One region of the Weissella sagaensis genome, then DNA from elsewhere that is predicted to be linked to it. Evidence: predicted binding sites of a transcription regulator. Region 1 holds the regulator's gene; each other region holds the start of a gene.
What was found. Region 1 encodes Rex, which represses fermentation and respiration genes when NADH is low (regulators of the CRP and FNR family bind a similar motif). Its sites were predicted from a motif close to TTGTGAANTANTTCACAA; they were not measured.

Region 1 (3,297 bases):
GCAAATCAAATTGATCAAATCTGGGATACAATTGCAGACGAAGACGTACAAGTTGCTTTGTTTGGGGCAACAGAAGTTGATAAGACAAAAGCGAGTGGTCTTTTTGAACGAGATTTCTTACGCATTGATCAGCGACATGTAGAAATTCCAACAGCAATTAAGCATGAATTTTGGCCAACAGCACGTGATCAACGCCAAAAGCGTTTACGTCAGTTAGCAACGCAAAAACATTTCCAAGCAATGGTATTTTTTAATACGACAAAGCAACTAAAAATTACAGCTAGTTTCTTAGCCCATGAACATGTGGCAATGGCAACTTTGGTACGTGGTGATTCCAGTACAACACGTGCTAAATCGTTGGATAATTTTCGTAAGGGGACAGCAAAATTCTTATTAACGACTGATGTGGCTGCTCGTGGTTTGGATATTCCTGATTTACCAGCAGTTATTAATTTTGATTTGCCACGTGATGGTGAAACATATACACATCGTGCTGGTCGTACTGGCCGTATGGGTAAAGCAGGGTTAGTGATTTCATTTGGTAATGATCATGACCAGCGTGATTTAAAGAAATTAGTTGCTGTTGATATTAAAACAGTTACTGGTGTTAAAACGATCGTATCGCATAAAACGAAGGCATTAACTTCATCAGCAGATAAAGCACATAAGGGTTCTAAAACTAAAAATACAGTTAGTGATAAGGCTCGTAAAGTAGTTAACGATACAAAAAATAATGACGAACCAACTCAAAATACGCAGTCAAAAAAGACGGTTAAGAAGGCAGTTAATACGCAACCAACGGTATCACGACAAGATCGATTAGCCAAAGAAAAGCATGCAAAAAGAAAGCACCGTAAGAATAAGGGAAAGCTAAAACACTAGCCGATAGATATACCAATATTTAGAAACCGCTTACAAAATAACGCTTATTTGTGAATTATTAATTGTTATTTAGTTCACAAAAATTACTGCATATGTTATGATAATAGGTAGTATTGGTTTCACAATGTTATTTTTTGCTTGTGAAACTTGTTAAATTTTGAAAAAAGAGGTCGAACCAAATGGTTGAACATGATATTCCTAAAGCAACGGCAAAGCGATTGCCAATTTACTATCGTTATTTAAATTTGTTGCTTGATTCTGGGACTGTTCGCGTTTCATCAAACGAATTATCTGAAGCGGTAAAATTTGATGCTGCAACAATTCGACGTGATTTTTCTTATTTTGGCGCATTAGGTAAACGTGGGTATGGTTATGATGTTGAAGCTTTGATGAATTTCTTTGGTGAAATTTTAAATCAGGATACGTTGGCTTCAGTTGCATTAGTTGGTGTTGGAAATCTTGGACAAGCATTATTAAACTTTAACTTTCATCAAAGTTCTAATGCGCGTATCGCAGCAGCATTTGATGTTAAACCAGAAATTATAAATACCATTCAATCAGGTATTCCAGTTTATAGTTTAGCTGATTTAGAAAAACAAATTATGGACCAACGTATTGATGTTGCAATTGTAACAGTACCAGCAGATGTGGCACAAGATGTTGCTAATCGTTTAGCGAATGCTGGTATTCGTGGCATTTTAAATTTCACGCCATTACGTTTAGATGTACCTAATAGCGTTCGTGTACAAAACGTGGACTTAACAAACGAATTGCAAACGCTTTTGTATTTTATAAATAATTTTGGTGAGAAATAAACCAAAACTGTGACGTTGCATATACGCAGACTATCAATTATGTTAATAAACAGCGTTATAAAAAGGACACTAAGCTAACCATCTAAAAAATGGTTGCTTAGTGTCCTTTTTGTCTATAATTGTTAGTTAATCATTAACATAAATGAAGTCGGCTGCATGTTGGGTTACTTGTAACGTTGTATCATTTGATACTAGCACTAATGGCCCGTCAAATGGTAGACGTTCTTTAATTGTCCAAACTGTATTAAGTCCTAACTTAAGTGTCTCTGTATATTGCAAGAGTTCTAAGTCTTCAGTAAAACTATTAATTTTAACAGTTTCACCGTCACTAGCTTCACGTAATGAACGTAATGATTTAGGTGAGTAGTGGTGTTTGATGTCGGGGATAACGAGACCATGTGGGCTTAGGTTTGGGAAACCTAAATATTTATCGAGGGCATTAATGAATTGATCGTCAGCATCGTGATCTAGGTTATCGGCGTTTGAGTGTGCTTCAGAAATTGATAATCCAAGTTTAGTCGCACCAAAAGTTTCTATTAATCGGTGTGAACGAATTAAACGTAGGGCAGTTTCACGACCAGGTTTTGTTAGAGTAACACCATAATAAGGCACGACATTAACTTCACCGGCTTCTTGTAATTTTGCCAGCATATTTGATACGGATGAAGGTGTAACATTTAAGTGTTCAGCAATTTGGTTATTTGAAATTTTGGTTGATTCATCGCCGCCACTTAATTCCAATATAGTCTGTAGATACTGTGTTTTCGAAATGGATTCGGTCATAGTGTAAAAATTCCTCGTTTTGTATATTGATTAATAGGGTTAATTATACCATAAATCTCCAGTAATATTCTTTTCGAGTATGAATATTTTTATATGCTTGAAAAAACAAAAATGATTAGTTATGATAAAAATATAGAAGTTAATAGGTATAAGTTGTTGGTAAAATAAGTGGAGGTTAATCATGCCAGAAATTAAAACAAGTTATCATCATAAGTCAACAGGCTGTGCAAGCATTCATCATTTACTGAAGAATACACGAGATATTCCGGATCATATGGTTGAGCAATTAGTTAATTCATTAGAAAATACGTTAACATGTCAGCCTGAAATATTTGTTGGCCAAGTATATGACAGTTGTGTTTATCGGATTGGTTGTGGTGATATTTATACTGAAACCAAATTGGTATTTGCAACACCAGCTGTGCGTAATAAATTTGCAAGTTCATTTGAAGCGGCGTGTTGTCATGCTGGATTCACCGTGCATCGAAGTTACTAATAATAGGTTAAAAACTATTTCTAATTTCTATAATTAGTAATTTTGATGATTATCATGGGATAAATATTTTTTAAAACATATGAAAAAGCAGTAAATTTACCAAAAATAAATTGGTGAATTTACTGCTTTTCTAAACTAGGATACCTATAGCTATCCTAAATATTTTCGTATTAGATTTTTTTATGGAGCGTTTCAATTGTTTTATTATTAAGTAATAAAAACAATAGGATACTCTGAATTGGCCAAAAGACAATTTGTTTGATAATACGTAACCACAGTAGAGACATGATAGTTTGCATATTATGAATATTACCAATTAAT
Region 2 (3,297 bases), on a different contig from region 1:
ATGACTTCAAACCATCATCATCATATAAAATACCAGGCTTAGTTGCTGAATATTCGTATAAGAAACGGGCAATCTTACCTGCATCTAATGCTGAACCACCGCCAAGCAAAACAACCGTATCTGGCTTGAAATCAGCCATTTGACGAGCAATATCAATTGCTTGTGAAATAGTTGGGTCAGGGCTAACTGAACCATAAAATGATGTCTTAACTTGATCTTCACGTAATGCAAATTGATCTAAAATTTTATCAACGAATCCTAACTTTACCATACCGGGATCTGCAACAATAAATGCCCGATCAACATCTGGTAATTCTTGCAAATAAGTAATGGCGTTTGTCTCGTAATAAATATCCTTAGGCAATCGTACCCACTGTGGGCGATTACGACGACGAGCAACGGTTTTAATATTTAATAAATCGTACGTAGACAAATTATGCGACAATGAATTCTTCCCCCAAGTACCAGTTCCTAACGTTAGTGATGGTCGTAATGCATCGGTATAAATATCACCAACACCACCAATTGAGTCGGGTTGATTAACCAAAATTCTTGATGCTTCAACACGGTCTGCATATTCTTTTACAAATGGATCATCTTGCGCACCAATCTGAATTGCTGCATTATGTCCTGCCCCCTGGTAGTTTAATAATGCGCGTACAATTTCAACAGCTTCATCACGATCTTGTGCTTTATATATTGAGAGTAACGGACTTAGCTTTTCTGATGATAATGGCTCCCCAATGTGCTTTTTATCAAGTTCAAATAGCAAAACGTCCTTATCAACTGGCAACTTCAAACCAGCTTGTTCGGCAATCCAACGACCTGAACGACCAGCTACTGGTCCTGTGACACCATAGCCATCTGCTGATGGTTTAAAGACAAAATCAGAAATCTTTTGATAATCCTGCTTAGGCGTTAAGTATGCACCTTGTTCTTGTAATTTTTGCAACATCTCATCATAAATTGAAACATCAATGACAACCGAATTTTCTGAAGCACAAATCATACCATTATCAAAACGTTTCGACAATAACAAATCAGATACGGCTCGATCAACGTTAGCCGTTTTATCAATATAGACTGCACCATTTCCAGCACCAACCCCCATTGATGGATTACCAGAATGTAAGGCTGCATTGACCATCGAAGGTCCGCCAGTCGCTAAAATTGATGCAATCTTTGGGTTTTTAATCAATGTATTTGTTGCATCAATTGAAGGTGTTTCAATCCATTGAATAAAATGCTTCGGTGCCCCCGCTGCAACGGCTGCATCATAAACAATCTTAGCTGCATGTGATGATGATTTTTGTGCTTGTGGATGAAAAGCAAACACAATCACATTTCTTGTTTTTGCGGTTAACATTGACTTAAAAATTGCTGTTGAGGTTGGGTTAGTTGTTGGAACAATTCCAGCTAAAATGCCTAAAGGTGCTGCTAATTCAACTTTTCCGGCTATCTTGTCTTCCGAAATAACACCGACAGTTTTATCATTTTTAATAGCGTTATAAACAGATTCAGACGCAAAACGATTTTTAGTATCCTTATCTTCAATGACACCGCGTCCTGTTTCTTCATATGCTTCATGAGCAAGCAATAATGCATTTTCAGAACCAGCTAAGGCCATCGCTGCAACAATTTTATCAACTTGTTCTTGTGTATAGGTTGCAAATTTTTGTAAAGCGATTGCTGCTTGATCAACTAATTTATTAGTCATCTCTTCAGCAGCTGCATAATGTGCAGCTTTTTCATCAGGTGTTAGCACTTTTTTCTTTTTATTCATAGTAGTCATGATTTATACCTCTCAGATTGTTCTGATTTAATCGTATTGCTCATTACTGAACAATGTTAATTATAGCAAATATAAACTAAACGTCAACTATAAAACGTTATTAATTAGGCGTTTAAGCTTGATTTTGTTTTAGTTCACAAACTTTCATAAAATGGCTAAATTCGGTTTATTGTGAATTAATTAACAATAAAAACGCTTACATAATTTCCCAATCATTAAGCTTGTGAATATACAAAAAAACACTAAATTTCCATTTTTTGAAAACTTAGTGTTTTGTATTAATAATTGTTTACTATTTTTGTTTTACCCAGCAATACTGAACTAATCACAACTGACAATGAACTCAATGCCATGGCAACACCAGCAATTTCTGGACTTAATATAAACCCAAAACTATAAAATACACCAGCTGCTACTGGAATACCCAAGACATTGTAGACGAAGGCCCAAAACAAATTTAACTTAATCCGATTAAACGTCTTTTCGCTCAATGCCAATGCTGTGTTTACGTCTCGTAAATCATTTTTGACTAAGACAATCCCCCCTGCATCAATCGCAATATCCGTACCAGCACCCATGGCAATTCCTACATCAGCCGTCGTTAATGCTGGCGCATCATTGATCCCATCACCAACAAAAGCAACTGTATGATCTACCTGCAAAGCCTTAATTTGATCAGCTTTTTCAGCAGGGAGAACATTTGCGATAACTTCGTCGATACCAACCTCATTTGCGATGGCTCGCGCAACATGTTCATTATCACCAGTTAACATCACTGTGCGTAACCCGCGATCTTTTAATAAGGACATCGCTGTTTCAGAAGTTTCTTTAGGTGTATCTTGAATAGCAATCAACCCAATGATTTTTTGTTGCAAGCCAACTAATACGACTGTTTTTGCTTCATCTTGTAATTGTGCCATTTTACGCTTCAAATCATCGGTTACTTCAAAATCAGTTAACAAGCGTTCATTACCAACAAAAGCTCGCTGACCATCAACCAAGGCCTGTACGCCTTTACCAGATAAGGCCTCAAAATTTTCAACACTAGTTACTGCAAAATTTTGCCGCTCTGCTTCATCTAAAATTGCCAATGCTAACGGGTGCTCTGAGCCTGCTTCTAAACGAGCAGCTACCATTAATACTTGCTGATTTTCCCCAATAATATCAGTTACTTTAGGCTGACCAACTGTAATTGTCCCCGTCTTATCAAATACAACGGTATCAATATCATTTGCCCGCTCTAGAACTTCACCATCTTTAATTAAAATGCCCATTTTAGCGCCGCGTCCAGTACCCACCATTAACGCTGTTGGTGTCGCCAAACCAAGCGCACACGGGCAAGCGATTACAACAACAGACACTGCAAAAATCAATGAATTAGCAACATCATGACCGATGAAAACATACCAAATTAAAAAGGTTAACACTGCAACCACTAACACAATTGGAACAAAAACATCCGATACACGATCAGTTAATTGTTGAATTGGCGCTTGACTTGATTG
Region 3 (3,297 bases), on a different contig from region 1:
TAATCAATACCTAGATTGTAACCGCTTTCTTTTTAAAAATCAACTTATTTTAAAAAAAGCCTAAGACAGGAATTATCCTATCTTAGGCTTTTAAAATGATAAACAAATGTTTTTTTATTTACATACTCTCTCGTATTATTAATTTTGAATTAATAGTTAATTGAATTGCAGATTCACGATCACCAACTAATTTTTCACGCGCTAAGTTAATGGCTTCCTTCCCCATTTCTTTAGTTGCTGGTCGCACTGTTGTTAATGACGGATACAAATATTCAGACATTTCGATGCCGTCAAAACTTACGACTGCAATATCATCTGGTATTTTATAAGTCATTTCTTGAATGACACGATAAATACCAATTGCTTGTAAATCATTACTTGCAAAAATTGCCGTTGGGCGCTCTGCTTGTTGCAAGATTTTTTTCGTCACCTGCATCGCGTCTTCGGATGTCCAATTGGTAATATAGGTATCTTTGTATGCTTCTAATTGATGTAACGTCATCCAATCTAAATAGGCTTGATGACGTACATCCAATAATTCACTTTTTTCAATTCGTTGCTCTCCAACTAGCTTTTTTTCACCACCAATAAAGGTAATTTGCCGATGACCTTTAGCAAAAAGTAAATCTAATAATCGTTTTGTTTGGCGACCAAAATCATTTTGAATAACATCATAATTATCAAAAATACGATTATCATCAATAATCACAACACTTTTATTATATTGATAAATTTTTGCCAACACATCATTGGTTAGCACGCCCACAACGATAACTGCACCATAAACCGCCAAATTTTGCCAATCAACATTATTATTTGCAGGAAGTCTAATACTATCTGCAATTTTCATGCCCCACAGGGTTGCTTGCTCATTGATACCAGCTAATATTTCTTGAAAATAAGGGTCTGCTAATTCTTCTTGTGCTGTTAAAGCTGTCACAATTGCTAAGTGTAATTTGTCTTGATGATTGCGGTTAGCAACATTCGCTAATTTATAATGTAATTGATTCGCGATTTGCCAAACGCGATTACGCGTACCATCTGATACCGAAAAACTCGGATCTTGATTTAATATTCTGGAAACTGTTGCTTTTGAAACACCAGCTAATGTTGCAATATCTTGAATACTTGCCATATTTATCCCCTACTACCTTATTAATTAAGATAATATTACCATTTTTGACGTAATTAGATATTTATTTCATATCTCTTTAAATATTGTGAACTTTTTCACTTTATCTATAAACAAGTTTTTGTTATACTTTAGTTGTTTTTAATAACGTACATTTTCAGGGGGATAAACATTATGAAAGCAGCAGTTGTCAGAGATAATTGTGACGGATATGTCGACATTAAAGAAGTCACATTACGAGAATTAAAATATGGTGAAGCACTCATTAAAATGGAATATTGTGGCTTATGTCACACAGACTTACATGTCGCTGCAGGTGATTTTGGTAAAGTACCTGGTCGTATTATTGGTCATGAAGGCGTCGGTAAAGTCATTCAATTAGCTGACGGTGCCGATAATCTTGCCATTGGTGATCGCGTTTCCATTGCTTGGTTTTATCGTGGTTGTGGTCACTGCGAATATTGTACAACAGGCCGTGAAACATTATGTCGTAATGTTGAAAATTCAGGATTTACTGTTGATGGTGCAATGGCTGAAGAATGCATTGTTCCTGCTTCTTATGCCGTTAAAGTCCCCGCAGGTCTTGATCCCATTGAAGCAACCTCACTCACCTGTGCTGGTGTTACAGTTTATAAAGGGCTAAAAACTGGTCATGTACAACCTGGCCAATGGGTAGAAATTGTTGGTGCTGGTGGACTAGGTAATCTAGCCGTTCAATATGCCCATCATGTTTTTGGTGCCCACGTTGCAGCTGTTGACATTGATGACGAAAAATTAGTTGCCACCAAAATATTAGGTGCCGATTTAACCATTAATTCAAAAAAGGAAGATGCTTCAAAAATTCTCCAAGATAAAGTTGGTGGCGTTCATAGTGCACTGATTACTGCTGTCAATTCTGAATCGTTTACGACAGCCGTTAATGCCTTACGTCCTGATGGTACCTTAGTCGCTATCGCCTTACCTAAAGGAGACATGGGATTAAACATCTCTAAAACCGTTCTTGATGGCATTAAAGTCGCTGGCTCATTAGTAGGAACTCGCCAAGACCTGGCCGAAGCTTTCCAATTTGGTGCTGAACATAACGTCAAGCCAATTGTTAAAACGCGATCATTATCTGAAATTAATGATATCATTGATGAAATGAAAAATAATCAAATTATTGGCCGCATGGTAATTGACTTCACTCATTAACTTATCTATTACTAACTATCATAAGACCCATATCAATAGACTAATATAAAAGTAGCAAATCAATGAAGTGGATTTGCTACTTTTTATATATTCTTTTAGATACCACCATCAGCCTCAGCCATTAAAAGCAATCGAATCAATTAGTTAAAACAGTCTTATAGCATGTATTTTTATATAAAATATATGCATTATAAAATTTATCTAATTTGCATAATACATAATTAACAGTATAATGACTTATATAGATGAACAAAATCTATATACTGTGTAATCAACAAATTAAAAATGGGGGAATACAATGAACGATAAGTTATCAACACAAGCAGGACAACCTTGGGCCAATAATCAACATAGTTTAACGGCTGGACAACGTGGCCCTGTCTTAATGCAAGACTATCAATTGCTAGAAAAATTAGCACATTTTGATCGTGAACGTATACCCGAACGCGTAGTTCATGCTAAGGGGGCTGGTGCCAAAGGTGTCTTTAAATTGACCCATGATATGAGTCAATTTACCAAAGCAAATTTGTTCAATGGGGAAAACAAAGAAACACCTCTCGCTGTTCGCTTCTCCTCAGTTGCGGGTGAATCTGGTTATCCTGACACAATTCGTGATGTTCACGGCTTTTCTATTAAATTTTATACAGAAGAAGGTAATTACGACATTGTTGGTAACAATACACCTATCTTCTTTATTAATGACCCACTAAAGTTTCCAGACTTTATTCACTCACAAAAGCGTGACCCACGAACGCATAAACGTGACGTCAATATGCAATTTGATTTTTGGGCACATTCCCCAGAATCAATTCACCAAGTTACCTATCTAATGGGCGATCGTGGTAACCCAGCTAGTTTGCGCACGATGAATGGTTACGGTAGTCACACTTATAAGTGGGTAAACGCTGATGGTGAACAATTCTGGGTAAAGTATCACTTTATCAGCAACCAAGGTGTCTCAAATATGTCCAATG

Region 2: a site for Rex is predicted at 1,962-1,979, ahead of adhE (bifunctional acetaldehyde-CoA/alcohol dehydrogenase). Genes of this name have one in related genera too.
Region 3: a site for Rex is predicted at 1,219-1,236, ahead of adhP (alcohol dehydrogenase AdhP). Genes of this name have one in related genera too.

What each region holds. Positions count from the first base shown of each region.
Region 1 is NZ_BLKA01000005.1:64,044-67,340, forward strand. Features, by position in the region: gene G7Y65_RS06560 (DEAD/DEAH box helicase) at 1-882, shown strand, start outside; gene G7Y65_RS06565 (redox-sensing transcriptional repressor Rex) at 1,062-1,697, shown strand; gene G7Y65_RS06570 (metal-dependent transcriptional regulator) at 1,824-2,480, opposite strand; gene G7Y65_RS06575 (hypothetical protein) at 2,662-2,976, shown strand; gene G7Y65_RS06580 (folate family ECF transporter S component) at 3,147-3,297, opposite strand, start outside.
Region 2 is NZ_BLKA01000001.1:305,122-308,418, forward strand. Features, by position in the region: gene adhE (bifunctional acetaldehyde-CoA/alcohol dehydrogenase) at 1-1,792, opposite strand, end outside; gene G7Y65_RS01590 (copper-translocating P-type ATPase) at 2,071-3,297, opposite strand, start outside.
Region 3 is NZ_BLKA01000003.1:48,536-51,832, forward strand. Features, by position in the region: gene G7Y65_RS04285 (LacI family DNA-binding transcriptional regulator) at 119-1,135, opposite strand; gene adhP (alcohol dehydrogenase AdhP) at 1,307-2,323, shown strand; gene G7Y65_RS04295 (catalase) at 2,622-3,297, shown strand, end outside.